Regions from separate parts of the Ruegeria alba genome, predicted to be linked through region 2. Evidence: riboswitches for the same ligand, from Rfam matches in the RefSeq annotation. Region 2 holds a riboswitch; the other holds the start of a gene.
The links. Region 2 has a riboswitch for cobalamin ahead of MB818_RS06365 (DUF1636 family protein). Riboswitches for the same ligand answer to the same signal wherever they lie in the genome.
Positions count from the first base shown of each region.

Region 1 (11,320 bases), on a different contig from region 2:
CGCGCCTTCTTCGATTCCGACCTGCGCTGGCTACGCCACTACGGGTTTACGGCGCTGGACATGCCGAACCTGCATGGGGGGTTGAGCAGGTAAAGGGGTCATCCTGCGCCAGCGCGGAATCAAGGCCTAAGGCTGCCGCGCAATCGCCAGACCGCCCGCACGGGCTGGCGATATTGGACCGCCAGCACGCCCTTCGACGGTTATCCGGACTTGGCTGGCATTAACTGCCCCGCTCAACCCAAGGATCGCCATCCCGCGGTCTGGCGCTTGCGCGGCTCTTACCCCTTCAGATAGTCCTTGTACGGCCGCGCCTTGCGGCCGCGATATTTCACGGTCAGCTCCAGCGGCGTTTCGTTCTCGTCATAGATGCCCAACACGATCCCGCGTTTGCGGGATTTGGTGCGCATGGCGATCAGCTGTTCCTCGCTGCGGGTGGTGCGTTGCGACTGGCGGCGGGTCCAGCGGAACAGCTTGTCATACATCCCGGCTATCACATCGGCATGGGCCGGGTCGCCGCCCAGATCGACCAGTTCCTGCGGGTCGTTCCTCAGATCGAACAGCATCGGGCGCGGGTCGGCCTCGAAATGGATCAGCTTCCAGTCCTTGTCCGCCACCATGAACATCACTGCCTGCCGCACCGAGATGTCGTTCAGATGCGCAATCGGCGAGGCCGAGAAATCGTATTCGCAGATCACGTGATCGCGGAGCGTGTGGTCGCGCGCGCCGTGCAGGATCGGGATCAGGCTTTCCCCTTCGAGGATATGCATCGCCGGTTTGCCGCCCGCTGCCTCGACGAATGTCGGCGCCAGATCGATGCTTTCGACCAATGCGTCACAGACGCTGCCCCGGGTCGCGTCGGCCTCGGGGCGCGGATCGTAGACGATCAGCGGAACCCGCGTCGCGGCATCGTGAAAGAAAGTCTTTTCCCCCATCCAGTGATCGCCCAGGAAATCGCCATGATCCGAGGTCAGGACAATCATCGTGTCCTGCATGCGCCCGGTCTCCTCGAGCCATGTGAAGAGCCGCCCCATCTGGTCGTCGGCCTGTTTGATCAGCCCCATATAGGCGGGGATCACCGCATCGCGCACCTCTTGCCGGGAAAACGCCTCACCCACCTTGGTGTCCATGAAGGCCTTGAACAGCGGGTGGGCGTTTTGCCGTTCGCTGTCGCTGCGCACCACGTCCTGCACATGTTCGGGGCCATACATGCTGGCATAGGGTTCGGGCACGATATAGGGCCAGTGCGGCTTGATATAGCTCAGGTGACAGCACCACGGACCGGTCTGGTGTTCGATGAATTCCATCGCGCGGGTGGTCAGATAGGGGGTCTCGCTGTCCTCTTCGGCGATATTGGCGGGGCGGGTCGCGTTCTTGAGGAACCAGCCCGATTGCACATTGCCCTCGGCATCCAGCCCGGAATTGGCAAAGTCGTGCCAGGGGTTGTCGCTCTCATAGCCCTTGGCGCGCAGGTACTTGTTGTATTCCCTGGCGCCATCGGGGTCGTAATAGCCATCCGGTCCCTCGGGCAGCATGCCATCGTCGCGCTCGAAGACGTCGAACCCGCATTCCGCCACCCGCGCCCCGATCAGCGAATCCGGCTCAAGCCCCAGCCGTGCCATGCCTTCCTCGTCCGCGCGCATGTGGGTCTTGCCCACCAGCCAGCAGCCCATCCCGGCCGCACGCAGGTGGTCGCCCATGGTCATCTCGCCCACCTTGAGCGGTATGCCGTTCCAGCTGGCTCCGTGCGAATGCACATAGCGCCCGGTATAGGTGCTCATCCGGGACGAACCGCAGATCGGCGACTGGATATAGGCACGGTCGAAGCGCACCCCTTGTGTCGCCAACTGGTCGATATTGGGCGTGTTCAGGGTCTTGTGGCCGTAACAGCTGAGGTAATCCCAGCGCAGCTGATCAAACATGATGAACAGGATATTCATGGGCGCGCATACCTTTTACATATCTGTCGGAAAGCCTGCAGTTCCGGTCTAGACTACCCGCACTCTAGCCGGGTTGGGACCAAGTAGGAAACATGGCACCGGGCCCTTCCGTGCATTTCTGGCCAAGGGTTTGGCTCGCCTGTCGGTAAGCTTTAACTTAGCTGCCCTTCAGGCGGGGTCTGAACGGCCTAAAGCGTAGGATTCACTGTTGCCGGGTTGCCCTTTTGTGCCCCGAATCCTTGCGCACTCACCAGCATCGTGACTTGCGACAAAGCTTCTTTCGGAGTCATGTTGCGGCTGGGCAAGGTGTTGCGGCCTTGGATGTGGGCTCGATCGGAGAGGGAATTTTGCGGATGGCGCAATTGGTGATCTATGCGCTGCAAGTTGGGGGAGGCTCGCTGGCGATCTGCCAGTTGCCGGGCCTGTCTGGCAACTATTCAAGTGATATTGATCTGATCGGGTCCTGGGCGCCCGGGCTGGTGATCTCGATGACGACCGAGGTCGAGATGTTGCAGCACGGTGCACGCAATTTTGGTGCTGATATCCAGAGTCGCGCCTGCCGCTGGGCTCATCTGCCGGTCGATGATTTCGGAGTGCCTGGCCGTGATGCCGAGATCAGTTGGAAGGCGATCAGCAAATCGGCCCGGCATGCGCTGCGCGGCGGCGGGCGCGTATTGATCCATTGCAAGGGCGGCTGTGGCCGGTCGGGCATGGCGGCGTTGCGCCTGATGATCGAGACGGGCGAAGAGCCGAAGGCGGCGCTGGCGCATTTGCGGTCGGTCCGCTCCTGTGCGGTGGAAACCGACGCCCAGATGGACTGGGCGCTGGCAGGCCGTGCTATCCGGGACTGATCCTTCAGGCCGTTGCTTGCGCTGTCGCAGCAGAGTGGACGCAGCGGGGGCGGGCCTCGGCCATGGCGCATGGTACCGGGCCCAGCCCGGCGGCAAATCCCGCTCCGTCGGGTGTCATCAGCGCATCGGCAAAGCGATTCAGATGCGACAGGGCGGTGTCTTCGTCGACGCCGCAGAACACGCGGATCCGGCTGTGCGAGGCGGCGTAGCGGGCCATGCAACCTGCTCCACACGGGGGCATCTCGCAATGCCCCTCGATCGCGAAACCTGCATCGGTCATCGGTTCAGCCTGCCGCAGCGCGCGGGCGAGGTTCTCGGCCAATGCCGACAACGCCGGGCAGGGCCTGCCGGTTCGGCGACAGAGCGTTGCGGCAAATTCATGCGTTCTTGTAGTCCAGATCATCCTGCGCCCTCCGCGCGGCGGAACAGGGTGTCGGGGACCGGCCGATCAGGGCCTAGGCATCCCGTCCGGACACCCCGCCCGGGTTCGAGTTACGGTTGCGATGGCAGGTCTCCTGACTTGCGGGTCCGGGCTTTGCCGGCCTTCCCGGCCCGGAGGGCCAGTGGCATTTCGGCATCGCTCACCGCTTACAGTTGCGGGGGCAGTCTCGGCATTGGTCCCCTGTCGCCAGAGGGCCGCACCGTGTTCCCTTTTCATCCCGGCGCATGTGCCACCGGGAACCATCGCCTCAGCGGTAGCGGGTGATGCGGGCCGAAGTCAAGCCGGGTGTTTCTGCCGGATTTTTCCCCATGTGGCGGGATGCTAGTATGGGTATCGAGTAGTCAGGCTGAAAAAGGGTGCCGTTATGCGGTTGAGAGGGGTGCGCGGCAGCAAGAATGTCGAGGATCGCCGCGCGCAGCGCGGCCGCGGTGGCATAGCCATCGGCGGGCGTGGGCTGGGTATCGGCGGGGTGCTGCTGCTGTTGGTGATCAGCGCCTTTACCGGCATCGACGTCACCCCGTTCCTGACCGAACAGCCGGGCCCGAGCCAGAGCACACCCAAGGAACTGACCGCCGAAGAGCGGCAGGCGGGCGAATTCGTCTCGCGCGTATTGGCCACAACCGAGGATGTCTGGGGCACGGTGTTCCGCGACCAGCTTGGCCGCGACTACATCCCGCCGACGCTGGTGCTGTTCTCTCAGGTGACATCCAGCGCCTGCGGCGGCGCCTCGGGCGCGACCGGGCCCTTCTACTGCCCGGCCGACCAGAAGGCCTATCTGGACACAGATTTCTTTGCCACGCTGGCGCGGCGCTTGCAGGCGGGTGGCGATTTTGCCGCCGCCTATGTGATCGCACACGAGGTGGCCCATCACGTGCAGAATCAGCTGGGCATTCTGGGCCAGGTGGATCAGGCGCGCCGGCAATCCTCGCAGGTCGAGGCCAACGCCCTGACTGTGCGGCTGGAATTGCAGGCCGATTGCCTGTCCGGGGTCTGGGCGCGCTCGGTCCGGGGTCTGATGGAACGCGGTGATCTGGAAGAGGCGTTGAACGCCGCTCGGATGATCGGCGACGACCGGCTGCAACGGCAGGCGGGCCGGGTGCCGCAACCGCATACATTCACCCACGGCACTTCGGCGCAGCGGGCGGCCTGGTTCGAACGCGGCTTTGATAGTGGCCGGGTCGCAAGCTGCGACACGTTCAGCACCAACCGGCTCTAATCCGCGCGCGGCAGCATCTCGGGCAGACGGCGCAGCACGTCCGAGGACTGCCGGGCACGGGCCAGCATCCAGCCGCCTTGCAGCAGGATGAACATGGTCTCGGCGGTCTTTTGCGGATCGGCCAGCCCAAAGCGCCTGGCGTGATGCGCGCCCTCGGTGATCCAGCCTTCGAACAGGTGGCGGGCATGGGCGCGAAACGCGGCGTTGTCCGGCCCTTCGAACAGGGTCGACGAGATCGGGCAGCCATCCCACTGGCCCGATTTGTCGAATAGTTTCGCGACCTTGCCGCACAGAGCCTCCATCCCGGCATGAAAGCTCTCGGCTGGTTCGAACGAGGCCGCGATCAGCCGCAGCATCTGGTCCGAGGCCCAGGTGGCCGAGGCCAGCGCCAGGTCGGATTTCCCATTGGGAAAGTGGTGATAGAGCGAGCCCTTGGGCGCCTCTGCCTCGGCCAGCAGCTCGGACAATCCAACACCGTGATACCCCCGGCGCTGGAACAGCTGGGCGGCGGTGCGGATCAAGCGATCTTTGGTCGGAAGCGGACGTTGGGTCATGTGCCGGGGATATTGACAGCTCTAGACCGATTGGTCCAGACATGAGGAATAGACCAATCGGTCTAGGGAATCTGGAGGTCGCAATGCTGGATATGCAGTCATCTGTCAGGGTCGAGGATTTTCATTTCCCCGCCGGGTCGGCGCAGCTTTCGGCGCGGCTCTATCTCCCGGCGGGCACGCCCCGGGTTGCGGTGGTGATCAACAGCGCCACCGGGGTGCCGCGCGACTATTACCAGCATTTCGCCACATGGCTGGCGGCCGAGCAGGGCATGGCCTGCCTGACCTATGATTATCGCGATTTCGGGCATTCGTTGCGGGGGCCGCTTGCGGCCTCGACCGCCACCATGTCCGACTGGGCGCTCATTGACATGCCCGCCGCCTATGCCGAGATGCAGCGCCGGTTTCCCGGCCTGCCGCTCTGGGTGATCGGCCATTCGCTGGGCGGCATGCTGGGGCCGCTGCAACCGGGCATCGAGCCCATCGCGCGCATGATCTGCGTCTGTTCCGGGCTGGTGCATCACTCGGACCACCCCTGGCCCTATCAGGCGCTGGCACGGCTGTTCTGGTTCGGCCATGCGCCCCTGCTGGTCAAGACCTTGGGCTATCTGCCGGGCCGCGCGATTGGCTTTGGCACCGACCTGCCGCCCGGCGTCTATTGGGAATGGCGGCGCTGGTGCACAACACCCGGCGCCTATCTGTCCGAGACAGGCACCCGCCTGCCGAAACCCGATTGGGGCCGCTCGAACGCGCAGGTCGATCTCTTTGCCTGCGCGGATGACGATACGATCCCGCCCGAGTGTGTCTGGCGTCTGGCCGATCTCTATGGCGCCAGTGCCCGGCGGCACCTGTTGCGGCCAAAGGAGCACGGGGTAAGCGAAATCGGCCATCTGGGCGCCTTTGCCCGGCGCAATGTCGCACTCTGGCCCCGGCTGATCGCCCCCTGACGCGGGGGCGATCCCGAGGCTGGTCAGCCCTTGTTCCGGCCCTCCTTGTCGCGCATCACCGCGCGAACCATCTTGCCAAACGCCTTGTCGCGCGAGCGTGCTTCGGCCACGCTTTCCGAGTTGCGCGCATCCTCGCGCCGCAACTTGCGCCAGCGGTCGAGGCGGGCAGGCTCCAGCGTTCCCGCCGCAATCGCGGCCTGGATGGCGCAGCCCGGTTCGCTGTCATGTCCGCAATCCGAGAAACGACAGCCGGTGGCAAGGTCCGAAAGGTCCTGAAACACCTCGTCGATCCCGTCGCCCGCATCCAGCAGGCGCAGGGCCCGCATGCCCGGTGTATCGACCAGCCAGCCGCCGTTGACCATCCGCCGCAGGGCGCGGGCGGTGGTGGTGTGACGGCCCTTGGCATCATCCTCGCGGATGCCGGCCGTGGCCTCCTGCGTACCGGTGAGAGCATTCATCAACGTGGTCTTGCCAACGCCTGATGAGCCCACCAGCGCCCCGGTCTGGCCGGATGGGCACCATGAGAGGATCTGATCCAGATCGGCAGGATCAAGAGCGTTGACCGCCAGCACCGTCAGAAACGGCGCCAGCGCCTCGGCCCGCGCGACATAGGCGCGGGGGTCGGTACAGGTGTCGGCCTTGGTCAGCACTACAACGGGATAACACCCGGCCTGATGGGCCAGCGCCAGATAGCGCTCCAATCGGGGCAGGTTGAAATCGGCGTTGCAGGAACTGGTGATGAACAGAACGTCGACATTGGCCGCGATCAGCTGCGCCTCGGCCCCGGTACCCGCCGCGCGCCGTTTCAACAGGCTGCGCCGGTCGAGCAGATGCCGGATGCGGTGCTCGGGATCGGCCAGGACCCAATCGCCCACGGCAAAGGTGCCGGTCGACTGGTCGGGTGGGGTCATCAGGGTACATTCGCCCTCGGGCGACAATCCGGTCAGGGTGCTGCGGTGAATGGCTGTCAGGCGATAGGGCGTACAGCCGGAATGGGCCGCGGCCTGCGCGGCAAAGAAAGAGGACCATCCAAGGTCCGGGAGTGTAAGAGACATCGGTCTGCCTGTTGCGAAAGAACGCAAGACGGGCGGATGGCGCACGCGCATCCGGCCGGAACGGGTTCAGGCAGGGGTGTGAGTCGTCAGAACCGCGCTGCCCGAAGGGTCTTTGCTACAATCATACATCCCTCCGCAGTCTACAGGGTTCCGGGAGCCGCAAGCGCGGCGGTGCAAGTGAGAGGCTGGACATCGACCCAAGCGGGACTCGTTGTGGCTGCTTCCTTCCGGACCTGACCAGGTTGGCGAGGCGCTCGCCCGCGCCAACCTCTCGCGACCCGATATAGGCAGGTCGGGCCGGGATGACAAGATCTCAAAGCCCGAGGCGCAGGCAGAGAAACCCCTCGTCATCCAGACCGAGATCGGTGACGTCACGCCCGGCAAGCTCGTCGAGGTGGTCGCGGGCCCGCGGTCCGGTGCGAAGGATCGCGCTCTGCCCAGGCATGGGCGCCAACCTCCAGGGATGCGGCGCCTGCTCCAGTGGGTCGTCAGGCAGCCGTCCGGAGAGGTAGTCATGCAGGGCGCTCTGTATGCGCAGGCTTGGCAGTGGAATGGGCTGACCCCGCTTCAACATCAGGAAATGGCCGCCGCCGTTGGTGCGGTAGTTGTTGAGTACAACCACGAATTTTTGTCGGTCATTAACCGGCGCTCCGTTGTGGTGCAGGGAACCGATCCGCCGGTTCTCCTCCGCGATCAGGTGACCGCCGGTATCGTAGCGCGCTGGCGCGCTCGGATTGATCTCATAGGTCAACCCGTAAAGGCTGTCGAAATTATGTCCGGGCACGGAAGTATCCAGCAACATGTCACAGGCCCCGGCTGGTGCCGGGGTCAGGAACACGCCGGCGGCCATTTCCAGCCATTCGCGCAGTTCGGCGCCGGTTAGAACCAGCGCCCGCAACTCGTTGGGAAACATGTGCAGGTCGGCCACATGGCGCATCGACAATGGTCCAGCGGGAACGTCGGTATAGTGGTCCGGCCCGGCGCGACCTCCTGCCTTGAGTGGTGAGACCGAAGAAAGCACAGGCAGTTCGGCAAGAGCCGTGCTTTCAAGAAACGGGCGCAATGCGGCGGCCTGAGCGGCGGCAACCTTGGCCAGCCCACGATCCGGAGCGACAAAGGTAAAATAGCTGTGCATCGGCTCTTGCGCAAGTCCGGCAGGCTGATTAGCGGCGGCGCGCGTGGCGGCATGATCCGCCGCAAGCAGGTGGGTCAGTACCGCATCCTCGCAGTCGTCGGTCGGGCGCAGGCTAGCGTTTGCCTGGTCGACGCGCCAGCGACCATCTGTGCCTTGTTGCAGTTCCAGGTCGATGATCCCCAGATGGGAACCGTGGTGTCCCGGCATAACAACCGGCGTGCCACGTATCAGCGCTTCGGATACGCGCCTGTCGGGACAAGAGCTGGGGCCATGCGACGGAAGCCGCAGATGCGTATGTCCAGCAACTATCGCGTCGATACCTTCAAGTGCCGCCAGAGGGATTACAGCGTTTTCCTGATCAGGAGCGGCTACCGCCTCTGCCAGGCCGGAATGGGCCAAAGCGACGATCAGATCGCAGCCTTCGGCTTTGAGTCGCGACACTGTCTCGCGCGCGGCATCGACGATGCCCTCGACGCGCATCCGGCCTGCCAGGATATGAGCATCCCACTCCATCGTCTGCGGTGGCAATGCGGCTAACACGCCGATCCGTAACCGGGTCGCAACGGAGGCCTTTCGAACCTCTCGATCAAGGATAGCCATCCGCTGCCAGGGGGCCGTGCCGTCCAGCCTGTGCGCGTTAGAACAAACCACCGGACAGGGTGCCTGTTCCAACACTCGATCCAGCACCTCAAGCCCGAAGTTGAAATCGTGATTTCCCAGCCCCAGAGCGTCATATCCGAGATAGGTAAAGGCCCGCATCAGCGGATGCGGGGCTTCGGGACGTTTGGCAGCGATATCGCCCATCTGGGTACCCTGAATGCTGTCGCCGTTGTCCAGCAGCAGGGACAGATCCACACCCGGTTCTGTGCGGGCGGTGTGGATCAGCGGGGCAATCCGAGTCAACCCTCCGGATCTTTCCCGGCGGTCGGCGTAATAATCAAAACCTGTCAGCTGCATATGCAGGTCAGTGGTGGCGAGTAGACGCAGACGCATCACGGGGCGCCGGGATGTGGTAAGGGAGTGGGCTGAGCGGTTCTCAGAAGGGCTATTCAAAATCCGGTATCCAGTCGCCGCACAATTCATCCCTGGGTAGAGTTCCCTACTGTCAAATATACAAAATCGCTGTATGGCAAGAGGTTAGTTGCTCAGGATTTGTGTCAACTCTGTCTCTGTCTGGCGTCATCTGACGCAGATGGCGATTGAATTGCGCCACCCGCCATGGCAGCCCTGAGCAACCGGTGGGTCGGTGAACGACAAATTTGGGGGCAGTCATGAAAATCGCAGAACAGGTCACATTCGGAGGGTCGGGTCTGGACCGGGCGGCGCATCTACGCGGTGACGTAACGGAACAGGAGCGTATGTCGGCCGATCCGCGCGCTCGTTGTCTGTTGCTTTGGCGCGGCAAGCTGTTGGTGGAAGGTGAGCGGCTAGAGCTTCTGGCGTGGGTTGCGCCAACCCACGCTCTGGTGACCGAAGGACCAGGCGGTGAGGCCGAGACGCCTATTTTCCTGGGCCTAGATGAGGACGGCGCGCCGATTTTTGCGCAGGACATTTCGGCGTGGCAGGCCGAGGGACAGGACCTGACCGGGCTTGGCGGGTTCGTGGACCGCTCCGAACAGCAGCACCCCGATTTGCCCAAGGGGCAGGTGTTTGCCGAGTTGCGGCGGATCATGACCCGGCTCAGCCCGCGCGATGCTGAACTGGCCGCCACAGCCAAGGCCGTGATCGGCTGGCACGCCAGTCACAGGTTCTGCGCCCGCTGTGGCGCCCGCAGCGAAATATCGCAGGCGGGGTGGCAACGCGGCTGCCCGGCTTGTGGTGGCCAGCACTTCCCACGTACCGATCCGGTGGTGATCATGCTGATCACACACGGCGACCAGGTGCTGATGGGGCGTTCTCCGGGCTGGCCCGAGGGGATGTATTCGCTGCTGGCGGGTTTTGTCGAACCGGGCGAGACGCTGGAGGCAGCCGTGCGCCGCGAGGTGCTGGAAGAGGCGGGCGTGCGCGTCGGCTCGGTCACCTATCTGTCCAGTCAACCCTGGCCGTTTCCGGCCTCTCTGATGTTCGGCTGCGCGGGCGAGGCCCTGTCGCGCGACCTGAAAATCGACCCGGTCGAGATCGAGGATGCCATATGGGTCAGCCGCAGCGACATGATGCTGGCCTTTGCCGGAGAGCATCCACGCCTGCTGCCCGCCCGCAAAGGGGCGATTGCCCATTTCCTGTTGCAGAACTGGCTTGCGGACACGTTGGATTAAGGGGAAACTCGCGCAAAAATCACAACCGACGAGGGATCATGCAGTTCGTTAGCAAGGAAGACATCGAGGCGCCTGTGGCGCAGGTCTTTGCCATCCTGTCGGAATTCGAAACCTTCGAACGCTCTGCCATGCGCCGCGGGGTCGAGGTGCAGCGCGTCGATGCCAGCGCCCCGATCGGGGCAGGCATGGCCTGGGACACCCGGTTTCGTCTGCGCGGTAAGCCGCGCGAAATGCATGTGGTGTTGAAACAGTATGACGCACCGTCGCTGATGCGCTTTGCCAGTCACAGCAAGGGCATCAACGGCGATGTTGTGATCGAGCTGCTGGCGCTGTCGCCGCGCCGTACCCGCTTGAGTTTCTCGGTCGAGTTGAAGGCCAATACCCTCTCGGCACGTCTGTTTCTGCAATCGCTGAAACTGGCGCGCAAGAACATGTCCCGCCGGTTCAAGCTGCGGATGGCCGAATTCGCCAAGGAAATCGAAAGCCGCTGCGCCCGCTGAGCGGGCGCCTTTGTGAATCGAACAGTCAGGCGGTCGTTTCAGCTGCGGGGCCGGGCAGCGGGATAAACGCCCAGGATTTCGACATTGTTGGTGAAATGATTCAGCTCGTCCATCGCGAGGCGCACATTGTCGTCCTCGGGGTGACCGACGATATCGGCATAGAACTGCGTGGCCGAGAACGAGCCATCCAGCATGTAGCTTTCCAGCTTGGTCATGTTGACGCCATTGGTGGCAAATCCTCCCAGCGCCTTGTACAGGGCGGCGGGAATGCTGCGCACCTCGAACACGAAACTGGTGATCATGCCGAAATCACCGCGGCGCGAATCGTCTGTCTCGCGCGACATCACCAGGAAACGCGTTGTGTTGTTGTCGGTATCCTCGATATGGCGGGCAAGCACGTTCAACCCATAGATTTCGCCTGCCAGTTCGCT
Region 1 is NZ_JAKOEM010000019.1:27,742-39,061, forward strand. It holds gene pheS (phenylalanine--tRNA ligase subunit alpha) at 1-93, shown strand, start outside; gene MB818_RS17285 (sulfatase-like hydrolase/transferase) at 279-1,937, opposite strand; gene MB818_RS17290 (protein-tyrosine phosphatase family protein) at 2,291-2,788, shown strand; gene MB818_RS17295 (hypothetical protein) at 2,793-3,191, opposite strand; cobalamin riboswitch at 3,277-3,489, opposite strand; gene ypfJ (KPN_02809 family neutral zinc metallopeptidase) at 3,595-4,446, shown strand; gene MB818_RS17305 (TetR/AcrR family transcriptional regulator) at 4,443-5,000, opposite strand; gene MB818_RS17310 (alpha/beta hydrolase family protein) at 5,084-5,944, shown strand; gene rsgA (ribosome small subunit-dependent GTPase A) at 5,968-6,999, opposite strand; RNA gene ffs (signal recognition particle sRNA small type) at 7,175-7,273, opposite strand; gene MB818_RS17325 (5'-nucleotidase C-terminal domain-containing protein) at 7,313-9,127, opposite strand; gene nudC (NAD(+) diphosphatase) at 9,406-10,389, shown strand; gene MB818_RS17335 (SRPBCC family protein) at 10,428-10,889, shown strand; gene MB818_RS17340 (prephenate dehydratase) at 10,928-11,320, opposite strand, start outside.
Region 1: it holds a riboswitch for cobalamin, as region 2 does, so the genes downstream of both, MB818_RS17295 (hypothetical protein) here and MB818_RS06365 (DUF1636 family protein) in region 2, are expected to answer to the same signal.

Region 2 (11,320 bases):
TCCTTGCGGCGGGGGTGGGCTAGACCGCCATGCGCTATGCTTTTGCCAACTGCCTGCTGGATACCGACGAGTTGACGCTGGTTCGGGACGCCGAGGAGATTGCCGTCGAGCCGCAGGTATTCGACCTGTTACACCTGCTGGCGCGCAATCCCGGACGGCTGGTGACCCGAGATGAAATCCTGGCCGAGGTCTGGAACGGGCGCATCGTTTCGGAAAGCGCGATCAGCGCCCGCATCGCGGCGGCACGCAAGGCGGTGGGTGACGATGGCAAGGCGCAACGGATCATTCAGACGGTCACCCGGCGGGGGCTGAAATTCGTAGCCGAGGTGACGGCGGACACGCCGCCTGCCCTGCTCCGGCCTGCCCACATGGTGCAGCGCATCCGGTACACACGCACGGCGGAGGGGAAGTCGCTGGCATATGCCGTCATCGGAGCCGGCCCACCGGTGGTGCGCGGCGGCTACAACACCACCGATCTGGAAGCAGAGTGGAACACGCCCTCGGAACGGGCGATGTTCGATGCAATTGCCGAGCGCCACAGCCTGTTGCGGTTCGATCCGATCGGGTTCGGGCGGTCGGACCGGGCGCTGGAGGAATTCTCGTTCGATACCCTGGCCGAGAACCTGAAGCTGGCAGCGGATGCGGCGGGGTTCGAACGGTTCGCGCTCTACAGCGAATCCGGCGGCGTTCTGTCGGCGCTGCGCTTTGCGGTCAAGTACCCCGAGCGGGTCAGCCGCCTGGCCATTGTCGGCGGCTATGCCGAAGGGCGCGGGAGGCGAAACCCCGACCTGAAGGCCGACGTGATGCATTCGCTGGTCACCGAGGGCTGGACCGCGCAGGAGATCAGTTTCGTCTCGGCGATGATGCTGAGCTATTTTCCCGAAGGTCCGCTGGAGGCGATCCACGACATGGCGCGCAACATGATCAATGCTTCGTCGCGCGAGACCATGCTGAAGGTTCGGGCGGCGATCCACGATGTCTCGCTGTTGCCGCTGTTGCCCCAGGTGCGATGCCCGACCCTGATCATCCATGCCCGGCATGACAATGTGCATCCGCTGTCCGAGGCACAGAAACTGGCGGCTGGCATTCCAGGGGCCGAACTGATGGTGCTGGAAACCGCCAACCACATCCCGATACCGGGCAATGCGGTCTGGGACGAATATCAATCGACCTTGTTGGGTTTCCTTGGGGAACGGGAACGGTCGCCCGCCCAAGGGGTCACTCGCCCAGCATTTCCCTGAAGGGTTTGTAATCGGCCCCATAACAGTGGGACAACAGGCCGGTAACGTTCCGGGTCCTCAATACGGTCTCGCCATCCGCGCTGAGCGTGACCTCCCAATAGTCGCGACCGATATAGGTACCTCGGGCATTGCGGGCATCCGACGTGGCGCAAAGCTTGATCGTATCGCCTTGCTTGACAAGCCGCGAGACCCGCGCCTGTCCGGGATTTGCCGGGTTTGCAAGCTTCTTGCCGATGGCATCGGCCGCATTGCGGCGGGCGATCTCGGGTGTTGGCCGCTTTTCCTCCTGCGCGGCAAGCGGCAGGGCAAGGCTGGCAAGGACAATCAGGGCAGGCAAACGGATCATGCCGGCATGATAGGCCAAGTCGCGCGCATCACAAGAGCGTCGCGGAGGTGCTGGACATTTCCGGTTCCACGCCGCACCTTTCGCGGCAACAGCAACACGGAGGCGCAGCATGTACCAGAGCTTCGAGGTGACCGCCCGCCCGGAACAGGGGCCACCGCGGCTGGAGCGCCTGCGCGCCGAAATCGAGGCCGAGGCTCTGAGCGGGTTCCTGGTGCCGCGCGCGGATGCGCATCAGGGCGAATATGTCGCCGCCCATGACGAGCGTCTGGCCTGGCTCACCGGCTTTACCGGCTCGGCCGGGTTCTGCGCCGCGCTCAAGGATGCGGCGGGCGTGTTCATCGACGGGCGCTATCGTACTCAGGTCAAGGCGCAGGTGTCTGATGTCTTTACACCCGTTCCCTGGCCCGATGTAAGCCTGACCGACTGGCTCAAGAAGCAGTTGCCGCAGGGCGGGCGTGTGGGGTTCGATCCCTGGCTGCATGCAGCCGGTCAGATCCGCACCGCGGTAAGCGAGTTGAAGGGCAGCGGGATCGAACTGGTGCGCTGCGACAATCTGGTGGATCGGATCTGGCCGGATCAACCCAGCCCACCGATGGAACCGGTCAAGGTGCATCCGCTGGAATTCGCAGGTGAAACCGCCGCCGACAAGGCGGCGCGGCTGGCCGAGGACCTGCGCAGCGCCGGCCAGAAGGCGGCTGTGATCACCCTGCCGGATTCGATCATGTGGCTGTTGAACATTCGCGGCGCCGATATTCCACGCAACCCGGTGGCACATGGCTTTGCCATCCTGCATGACGACGGGCGGGTCGACCTGTTCATGGCAGCGGCCAAGCTGACCGGTCTGGAGGAGCATCTGGGGCCGATGGTGACGCAGTACGAGCCGGATGCGTTTCTTGATGCGGTAGAGGCACTGGCAGGTCCGGTGCGGGTTGACCTGAGCACGGTACCGCAGATTGTCGCAGATCGGCTGGGACACCGGCTGGCCAAGGGGGGGGATCCCTGCGCCCTGCCCAAGGCCCGCAAAAACGCCGCCGAGATCGCAGGCGCCGCCGAGGCACATCTGCGCGACGGGGCCGCGATGGTGGACCTGCTGGCCTGGCTCGATGCGCAAGAGCCCGGCAGCCTGACTGAAACGCAGGTGGTCAGCCAGCTGGAGGCCTGCCGCCGCCGTGACAACGCGCTCCAGGATATCAGCTTTGAGACCATCGCGGGCACCGGGCCCAATGGTGCGATCATGCATTACCGGGTGACCGAGGAGACCGACAGCCGTCTCGAGGACGGGCATCTTCTGGTGCTGGACAGCGGCGGCCAGTATCTGGACGGGACCACCGACATCACCCGCACCATCGCCATCGGCACCGTGGGGGACGAGGAGAAAACCTGTTTCACGCGGGTGCTGAAAGGCATGATCGCCATGTCCATGCTGCGCTGGCCCGTGGGGCTGGCGGGGCGCGATATCGAATGCGTGGCGCGGCTGCCTCTGTGGCTGGCGGGACAGGATTTCAACCACGGGGTCGGGCATGGCGTCGGTGCGTATCTGAGCGTGCATGAGGGGCCGCAGCGGCTGGCACGGGTCAGCCACGTGCCGCTGGAACCGGGCATGATCCTGTCGAACGAGCCGGGATATTATCGCGAGGGCGCATTCGGCATCCGCATCGAGAACCTGGTGGTGGTGCAAGAGGCCGCCCCCCTGCCCGGTGGCGACGCAGAGCGCGCCATGCTGAATTGGCGCACCCTGACCTATGTCCCGATTGATCGGCGGCTGATCGTCGCGGAGATGCTGACGGTTGAGGAACGCGACTGGCTGAACGCCTATCATGCCGACGTCGCGGCAAAGATCGGTCCACGTCTGGGCGCCGAGACGCGGATGTGGTTGGATGCCGCAACCGCGCCGCTTTGACACGCGGCTGTTACACCGGCGGGGCAACACTCGCCGCCGGACCGAAAAATACGAGATACGAGATACGAGATACGGGGAAGGAAACGGAACATGAGCGATCACATCACCATCCGCAAGGCGCCGGGCAAATGGAGCGTCCGGTCGGGCGGCGCCATCCTGGGCGAAAGCAGCAACGCGCTGGAACTGAGCGAGGGCGATCTGCCGCCGGTGATCTATTTCCCGCGCGCCGATATCGCCATGGCCTTCCTGGACCGCAGCGACAAAACCACCCATTGCCCGCACAAGGGCGATGCCAGCTATTACTCGATCGTCAACCGGTCTTCGGTGACCAAGGACGCGGTCTGGAGCTATGAGGACCCGCTGCCCGCGATGGAGCGGATCAAGGGCCATCTGGCCTTTGTGCTGAGCGACAGCGTCAAGGTGGAACAGATCTGAACGAAAAGAAACGCCGTGCAGGACCTTGCTCCTGCACGGCGTCGTGCCTTTTGGGACGTGCCCCTTAGCCTGCCGCGCGCACAAGCCCCTGCGGAACCACCTCGTACCCCGGCTCTTCGGGTTCGTCGTCCACCATCTCGGGCGGAAAGCCCGGCGCGGTGATGTCGAGGCCGGTCGCCTCTTCCAGGCGGCGGATGATGTCGTCGGACTGGGCCCGCATGCCATAGCGGGCGATCCCGTCCTCGAAGATGCTGATCATCAGCGGCGAGATTTCCAGCGGTACGCCGGTGCGGTCGGCAATCGACTGAAACAGGCCGATATCCTTTTTCACCAGGTCCATGGTGAAGTTGATGTCGCGACTGCCGTTCAGGATCACCTGGCTTTCCGTCTCGTGCACGAAGGAGGTGCCCGAGCTGATCTTGATCGCCTCGTAGGTGGTGTTCAGATCCATGCCGGCGGCCTTCATCGTCACCAGCGCCTCGCAGCAGGTCAGCAGGTTTGCGGTGGCCAGATAGTTGGTCATCACCTTCAGGACCGAGGCGCTGCCCAGCGGTCCGGTATGCAGGATGCGACGGCCCATGACGGTCAGAAAGGGCAGGATGCGCTCGAACGTGGCCCGGTCGCAGCCCGCGAAAATCGAGATATTGCCGGTATCGGCCCGGTGACAGCCCCCCGAGACCGGGCAGTCGACCGCGGCCCCGCCGCGCGCGATCACCTGTTCACCCAGCCGTTTGACCTCGGCCTCGTCGGTGGTGGACATTTCCATCCAGATCTTGCCGGGTCCGACCTCGGGCAACATCTCCTCCATCACCGCGGCACTGGCGGCGGGCGACGGCAGACAGGTGATCACCGCGTCGCAATCGCGCATCATCTGCGCCGGCCCTTCAGCCGCCTTGGCGCCGCGCGAGACGAAACCCGCGACAAGATCGGGGTTGAGATCGTGCACCGTCAGGTCGATGCCATTGCGCAGGAGCGAGCCCGAGAGCTTGCCACCCACATTGCCCAGTCCGATAAAGCCTACTTTCATTGCGTCCTCCCTTGCCGGTCCTGCCGGGGTCATGGTTCGCGCGCAGTATGAAAGCTGGATTTAGCCAAGAGAAACGAATAAAAAATCGAAAGATGCCATGAATTTTTTGGTGATGGATGTCGAACCAGCGCAGCCGACAAAATTTCCCCGGAAATTTTGTCCCAGAAAATTTGAATTTTCTGGGCCCCGCCCCGATCCTCGGTCCCGAGCCACGCTGAGATGGCCCGCCTGCCCAACCCGGTCTGGCTGCGGACGTTCGAGGCCGCCGCGCGCCATCTGAACTTCACCGAGGCCGCGCGCGAATTGGGGCTGACCCAGACCGCCGTATCCCTGCATATCCGTTCGCTCGAGGCGGAACTGGGCGAGCCGCTCTTCACGCGCGCCGCCCGGCGGCTGGGCCTGACCGAGCTGGGGCGCAGCTATGCGCTGTCGGTGCGGCAGGCGCTGGCGGATGTGGCGTTGTCGACCTCCAGCCTGTTCGGCCCGGCCAGGCGCGGCATCCTGCGCATCCGTGCGCCGATCTCCTCGGCGACCTACTGGCTGGCCGCCACCCTGCCTGATTTTGCCACCGATCATCCCGGCATCCCGGTCCGGCTGGTTTCGAACATCTGGGATGACGGTCCGGCGGCGGGCGGCGTGGATGTGGATATCCGGCTGGGGCGCGGCGACTGGGCAGGGCTGGTGACCGAGAAGCTCTGCGATGAGACCATCGTGCCGGTGGTCCGGGCCGGGGCGCCGGAGCAGCCCCTCGCGGCGTTACAGGCGCACCAGTTGATCCACATCCTGGGTTACGAGGACAACTGGCCGCGCTGGTTCGCGGCGCAGGGCCTGCCCGCTCCGACCGGCGGCAGCCTTTATTCAGTCGATACCACCGTCGCGGCGCTGCAACTGGTGATGGCGGGTGCCGGGCTGGCCATCGTGCTGACCCGCTTTGCCCAGGGCGCCATCGCCCAGGGGGCTCCGCTTCGGCTGGCGGGACCGCCGATTCCCTTTTCGCAGGCGCATTACTTGGTTCGGCCTGAACGCGCCGCCGCGCCCGGGGCCCCGGCACAGCTCTATCTCGACTGGCTGCGTACGCGGCTGGCGGCGGATGCCGCTGGCTGAACGTCAGAGGTCGCTTTTCCCCTGCCCCCTCAGGCGCACCGCCAAGCGCGCTTGACAAGGCCCCTGCCCATGCCGCATGTCCGCCCTGTTGGTGTCCGGGAAACCGGATGAAAAGGGAATGCGCCAGCGGATCGGCCCCAAGGCCGGACGTCAAGCGCAGCCGCCCCCGCGACCGTGACCGGAGAGGGTGCCCAAGCCACTGGCCGATTGGCCGGGAAGGCGGGACGCCCGACAGGGCAAGACCCTGACATCCGCAAGCCGGGAGACCTGCCAGCACCCGAAGACAAGACCGGACGGGGTGTTCCGGTGTCGGGTCCATGTCCGAGAGCGTGGCCCGCGCAAGCCCCGTCCCCCGCACCAGACGAGGGGGGATGAGAGACATGACCGAAGCTGCACCAGTCGAACTGCTGGTCTGCACCACCTGCCGCCGCGGTTTGCCGGTCGAGGACGATGCCCAGCGCCCCGGCGCCCTGCTGCACCGCGCGCTGAGCGCGGCCGAACTGCCCGAAGGGGTCACCGTGAGGCCGGTCGAATGCCTGTCCAATTGCGATCAGGGCTGTTCCATCGTGTTGCGCGGCGGCCCGGCGCGCTGGACCTTTGTTTATGAGAACCTCAACGAGGCCGACGACGTGGCCACCATCGTCGAGGGCGTCACCAAGTATCACGCCACCGCCGACGGGCTGGTGCCCTGGCGCGAGCGTCCCGTCCATTTCCGCAAGAACTGCGCCGCGCGCATCCCCCCGATCGGAGCCTGAGCCATGAGCACCCTTGAAAAACTCCCCGTTACCGTGATCACCGGCTTTCTCGGCTCGGGCAAGACCACGCTGATCCGCCACCTGATGCAGAACCCGCAGGGCAAGCGGCTGGCCGTGGTGGTCAACGAGTTTGGCGATGTTGGCGTCGATGGCGAGATCCTGAAAAGCTGCGCCATCCCGGAATGCCCGGCGGAAAACATCATGGAACTGGCCAATGGCTGCATCTGCTGCACCGTGGCCGATGATTTCATTCCTACCATCGAGGCGCTGATGGCGCTGGAGCCGCGCCCCGATCACATCCTGATCGAGACCTCGGGCCTGGCGCTGCCGAAACCGCTCTTGAAGGCGTTCGACTGGCCCGATATCCGGTCCAAGATCACCGTGGATGGCGTCATCGCGCTGGCCGATGCCGAGGCGGTGGCGGCAGGCCGCTTCGCGCCCAATGTCGCGGCGGTGGATGCCCAGCGGCTGGCAGACGACTCGATCGACCATGAAACGCCCCTGTCCGAGGTGTTCGAGGATCAGATTTCTTGCGCCGACATCATCCTGCTGACCAAGCCCGATCTGGCCGGCCCCGACGGCGTGGCCCGCGCGCGCGAAGTGATCGCGGCCGAGGCCCCCCGCCCGCTGCCGGTGGTCGAGGTGGCCGAGGGCGCGGTGGATGTGCGGGTGATCCTGGGCCTTGGCGCCGCCGCCGAGGACGACATGGACGCCCGCCCCAGCCATCACGACGGCCATGACGATCACGAGCATGACGATTTCGAAAGCATCGTGGTGGAACTGCCCGAACAGGCCGACCCGGCGGAGCTGGTCGCGCGGATCGAACGGTTGGCCAACGAGTTGAACATCCTGCGCGTCAAGGGCTATGCCGCCGTTGCGGGCAAGCCCATGCGCCTGCTGGTGCAGGCGGTGGGCGCGCGGGTGCGCCACCAGTATGACCGTCCGTGGCAACCCGGAGAGGAGCGCCGCTCGCGCATGGTGGTGATCGCCGAGCATCACGACATCGACCCGATCGCGATCCGTGCCATCCTGACCGGCGTTTCCGAGCCTGCGGAGTAAGCACACGCCATGCATGTCGTTTTCCGCGAAAGCCACGGGCTGGAAGAGACCGAGACCCCGACCGACCTGGGCCAGAGCCCGGCGGATCTGGTGGTTTTGTCGTTCTCGGACAGCGACCTGGGGGCTTTTGCGGCGGGCTGGCATCGCGGCGGCGGGACGGTGGGCAGAATGCCCACCCTACGACTGGCCAACCTGACGGCACTCAAGCATCCTCTGTCGGTCGATACCTATGTGGAAAATACCTTGTCAGGGGCCAAGGGCATTCTGATCCGGCTGATCGGCGGGGTGCCCTATTGGGCCTATGGGCTGCAACAGGTGCTGGCGCTGGCGCAGGAAAAGGGGCTGGCGCTGGCGGTGTTGCCGGCGGACGGGCGCGAGGATACGCGCCTTGACGCCTTTTCCACCCTGCCAGTGTCCACCCTGCGGAGGCTGCAACATCTGTGCGATACCGGCGGCGAGGTGGCGGCGCAGGCGGCACTGGCACAGATGGCTCTGGCGACCGGGCTTTATGCCGGGCCAGTGGTCGGGTCAAAGATACTACCCGAATGCGGGTTCTGGTGCCCCGAGCGCGGCGTGATCGCCCCCGAGACCGTGTTCGAGGGCGACGCCCCGCGCATTCTGGTGACCTTTTACCGCGCCTACCTGACTTCGGCCGACACGGCCTCGGTCGCGGCGCTGATCCGCGCCTTTCGCGCGCGTGGGTTTCAGGCGATGGGCATGTTCGCGCCCTCACTGAAGGCGCCCGCCGCTGCCGACTGGATTGCCGGGCAGATGCAGGGGCTGGCCCCGGCGGCCATCGTCAATGCCACCTCTTTCTCCGGCAAGGGCGCCAATGGCGCCTCGCCGCTTGATGCCGCCGGTGTACCGGTGTTCCAGGTGGCGCTGGCCACCTCGCGCCGCAAGGCCTGGGCCGAGGCCGAGCGTGGTCTGTCGCCTGCAGATCTGGCCATGCATGTGGTCCTGCCCGAGGTCGACGGGCGCATCGACGCAGGCCTGATCTCGTTCAAGGAGCCGGGCAAACGCGACCCGGAGTTGGAGTATTCCCGTTTCGCGCACCGCCCAGAACCCGACCGGATCGAGGCGGTGGTGAACCGGGTGTCGGGCTGGCTGCGGCTGGCGGCCAAACCCGCTGCCGAGCGGGTGCTGGCGCTGGTTCTGTCCACCTATCCCGGCAAGGACTGGCAGATGGCCCATGCGGTGGGTCTGGACGCGCTGGCCTCGGCCGAGGCGATCCTGAGTGATTTGCAGGATGAAGGGTACGGCGTCGCATCAGGGCAACCGATTGCGGAAGACCTGCAAAATGTGTCGATTTCGTGGCCAATCGCGGAATACCGCAAAGCTTTGGCCAGCTTTCCGCCACAATTGCGCCAAAATCTGCAAGACGTCTGGGGTGAGCCCGAAAGTGATCCGGCATTTTCGCAAGGTAATTTGCAGTTTCGCGCCATCCGGCGTGGCAAGGCGCTGGTCGCCCTGCAACCGGAACGGGGCACGCCCGAGGCGCGCGATGACGATTATCACGACCTCTCCCGCACTCCGCGCCACGGCTATGTCGCCTTCTATCTCTGGCTGCGGCAGGCGCTGGGGACCGATGCGCTGATCCATATCGGCGCCCATGGCACGCTGGAATGGCTGCCGGGCAAGGCGGTGGCGCTGTCGGGGGCCTGCTGGCCCGAGGTGCTGATCGGCGATCTGCCGGTGATCTATCCCTTTATCGTCAACGATCCGGGCGAGGCCGCACAGGCCAAGCGCCGCATCGGCGCGGTGACGCTGGGCCATATCCCCCCAGCCCTGCGCAGCAGCGGCACGCCGGACCGGATGGTGCAACTCGAAGCACTGCTGGACGAGTTTTCCAATGCCGACGGGCTGGACCCCAAGCGCCGCGACCGCTTGCAGGGAGATATCCGGGCCGAGGCGCAGGCGCTGGGGCTGGAAGACGATCTGGGCCTTGATCGCGCCACCTCGACCGCCGAGGCGATCACCCGCATCGACCGCTTTGTCTGCGACGTGAAGGAAAGCCAGTATGGCGACGGGCTGCATGTCTATGGCCGCCTGCCCGAGGTCAGCGGCCCGTTCGATCCCGCTCCTTCGGCGCAGGGCGAGGCGCGCGCGCTGATCGACGCGCTGGCGGGCAAGCGGATCGCGGCGGGGCCGTCGGGGTCGCCTTATCGGGGGCGGACCGATGTGCTGCCCACGGGGCGCAACCTTTATACCACCGATCCACGGTCGGTCCCCACCCGCGCGGCCTATGCGCAGGGCGTGAAGCTGGCCGAGGAACTGGTGCGGCGGCATTTGCAGGAAGAAGGCGATTACCCCAAGGGGCTGATCGTCGATCTCTGGGGCTCGGCCACCATGCGCACGGCGGGCGAGGAATTCGCTATGGCGCTGCATCTGCTCGGTGTAAAACCGGTGTGGGATCAGGGGTCCGAGCGGGTTTCGGGGATCGAGGTGCTGCCGATCACCGACCTGGACCGGCCCCGGCTCGACGTGACCCTGCGCGTTTCGGGCCTGTTCCGCGACGTGTTTCCGACCCTTTCGGCGCTCTTCGGTCAGGCGGTGCGCGCGCTTTGCGCGCGTGACGAGGCGCCCGACTGGAACCCCTATGCCGGACACGCGCCCGCCGCCCGCGTCTATGGCCCGGCGCCGGGCAGCTATGGGCTGGGCATGGGCCACCTGCCCGAGACCTATACGGACGAGGCCCGCCAACAGGCGGGAGAGGCCTGGCTGGCGGCCAGTTCCTTTGCGCTCGAGGGCGAGAACATCGCCCGCGATGCCGAGGGCATCCGCGACCGCGTCGCCAAGGCCGACGGGTTCGTGCATTTGCAGGACCTGGCCGAGACCGACCTTCTCCTGGCCGCCGACTATGCCACGCATGAGGCAGGCTTTGCCGCCGCCAAACGGGTGACAGGGGGCACCGCGCAACTTTATCACCTCGACAACACCAACCCCGACACCCCGCGCGCCCGGACCCTGCCCGAGGAAATCGCCCGCGTGGTGCGCGCCCGCGCCGCCCATCCCGGCTGGATCGCGGGCATGATGCGGCACGGGTTCCGGGGCGCCGCCGAGATCGCGGCGACGCTCGACCACATGGCCTCGTTCGCGCATCTGGCCGACAGCGTGGCGCCGCATCTCTTTGACCTCTACCACGATGCCACTTTGGGAGACGCGCAGGTCGCGGCCTTCCTGCAAGAGGCCAATCCGCAGGCCTATCAGGCCATGCTGGACCGGTTCCGCGCGCTCTACGAGGCGGGTCTGTGGCAGACCAGGCGCAACTCGATCCGGGCCGATCTGGAGGGGCTGGCATGACCGCACCCATCGTACAGGGCTGGTGCCCCGGCGCGCATCGCCCGATGATGTCGGGCGACGGGCTGGTGGTGCGGGTGCGCCCGCGCCTCGCCCGGCTGAGCGTGGCGCAGGCGCTGGGTCTTTGCGTGCTGGCAGACCGGTTCGGCAATG
Region 2 is NZ_JAKOEM010000003.1:147,110-158,429, forward strand. It holds gene MB818_RS06330 (alpha/beta hydrolase) at 1-23, shown strand, start outside; gene MB818_RS06335 (alpha/beta hydrolase) at 30-1,241, shown strand; gene MB818_RS06340 (hypothetical protein) at 1,219-1,587, opposite strand; gene MB818_RS06345 (aminopeptidase P family protein) at 1,697-3,487, shown strand; gene MB818_RS06350 (DUF427 domain-containing protein) at 3,578-3,922, shown strand; gene MB818_RS06355 (NAD(P)-dependent oxidoreductase) at 3,987-4,949, opposite strand; gene MB818_RS06360 (LysR substrate-binding domain-containing protein) at 5,169-6,053, shown strand; cobalamin riboswitch at 6,126-6,342, shown strand; gene MB818_RS06365 (DUF1636 family protein) at 6,434-6,808, shown strand; gene cobW (cobalamin biosynthesis protein CobW) at 6,812-7,867, shown strand; gene cobN (cobaltochelatase subunit CobN) at 7,877-11,170, shown strand; gene MB818_RS06380 (ferredoxin-like domain-containing protein) at 11,167-11,320, shown strand, end outside.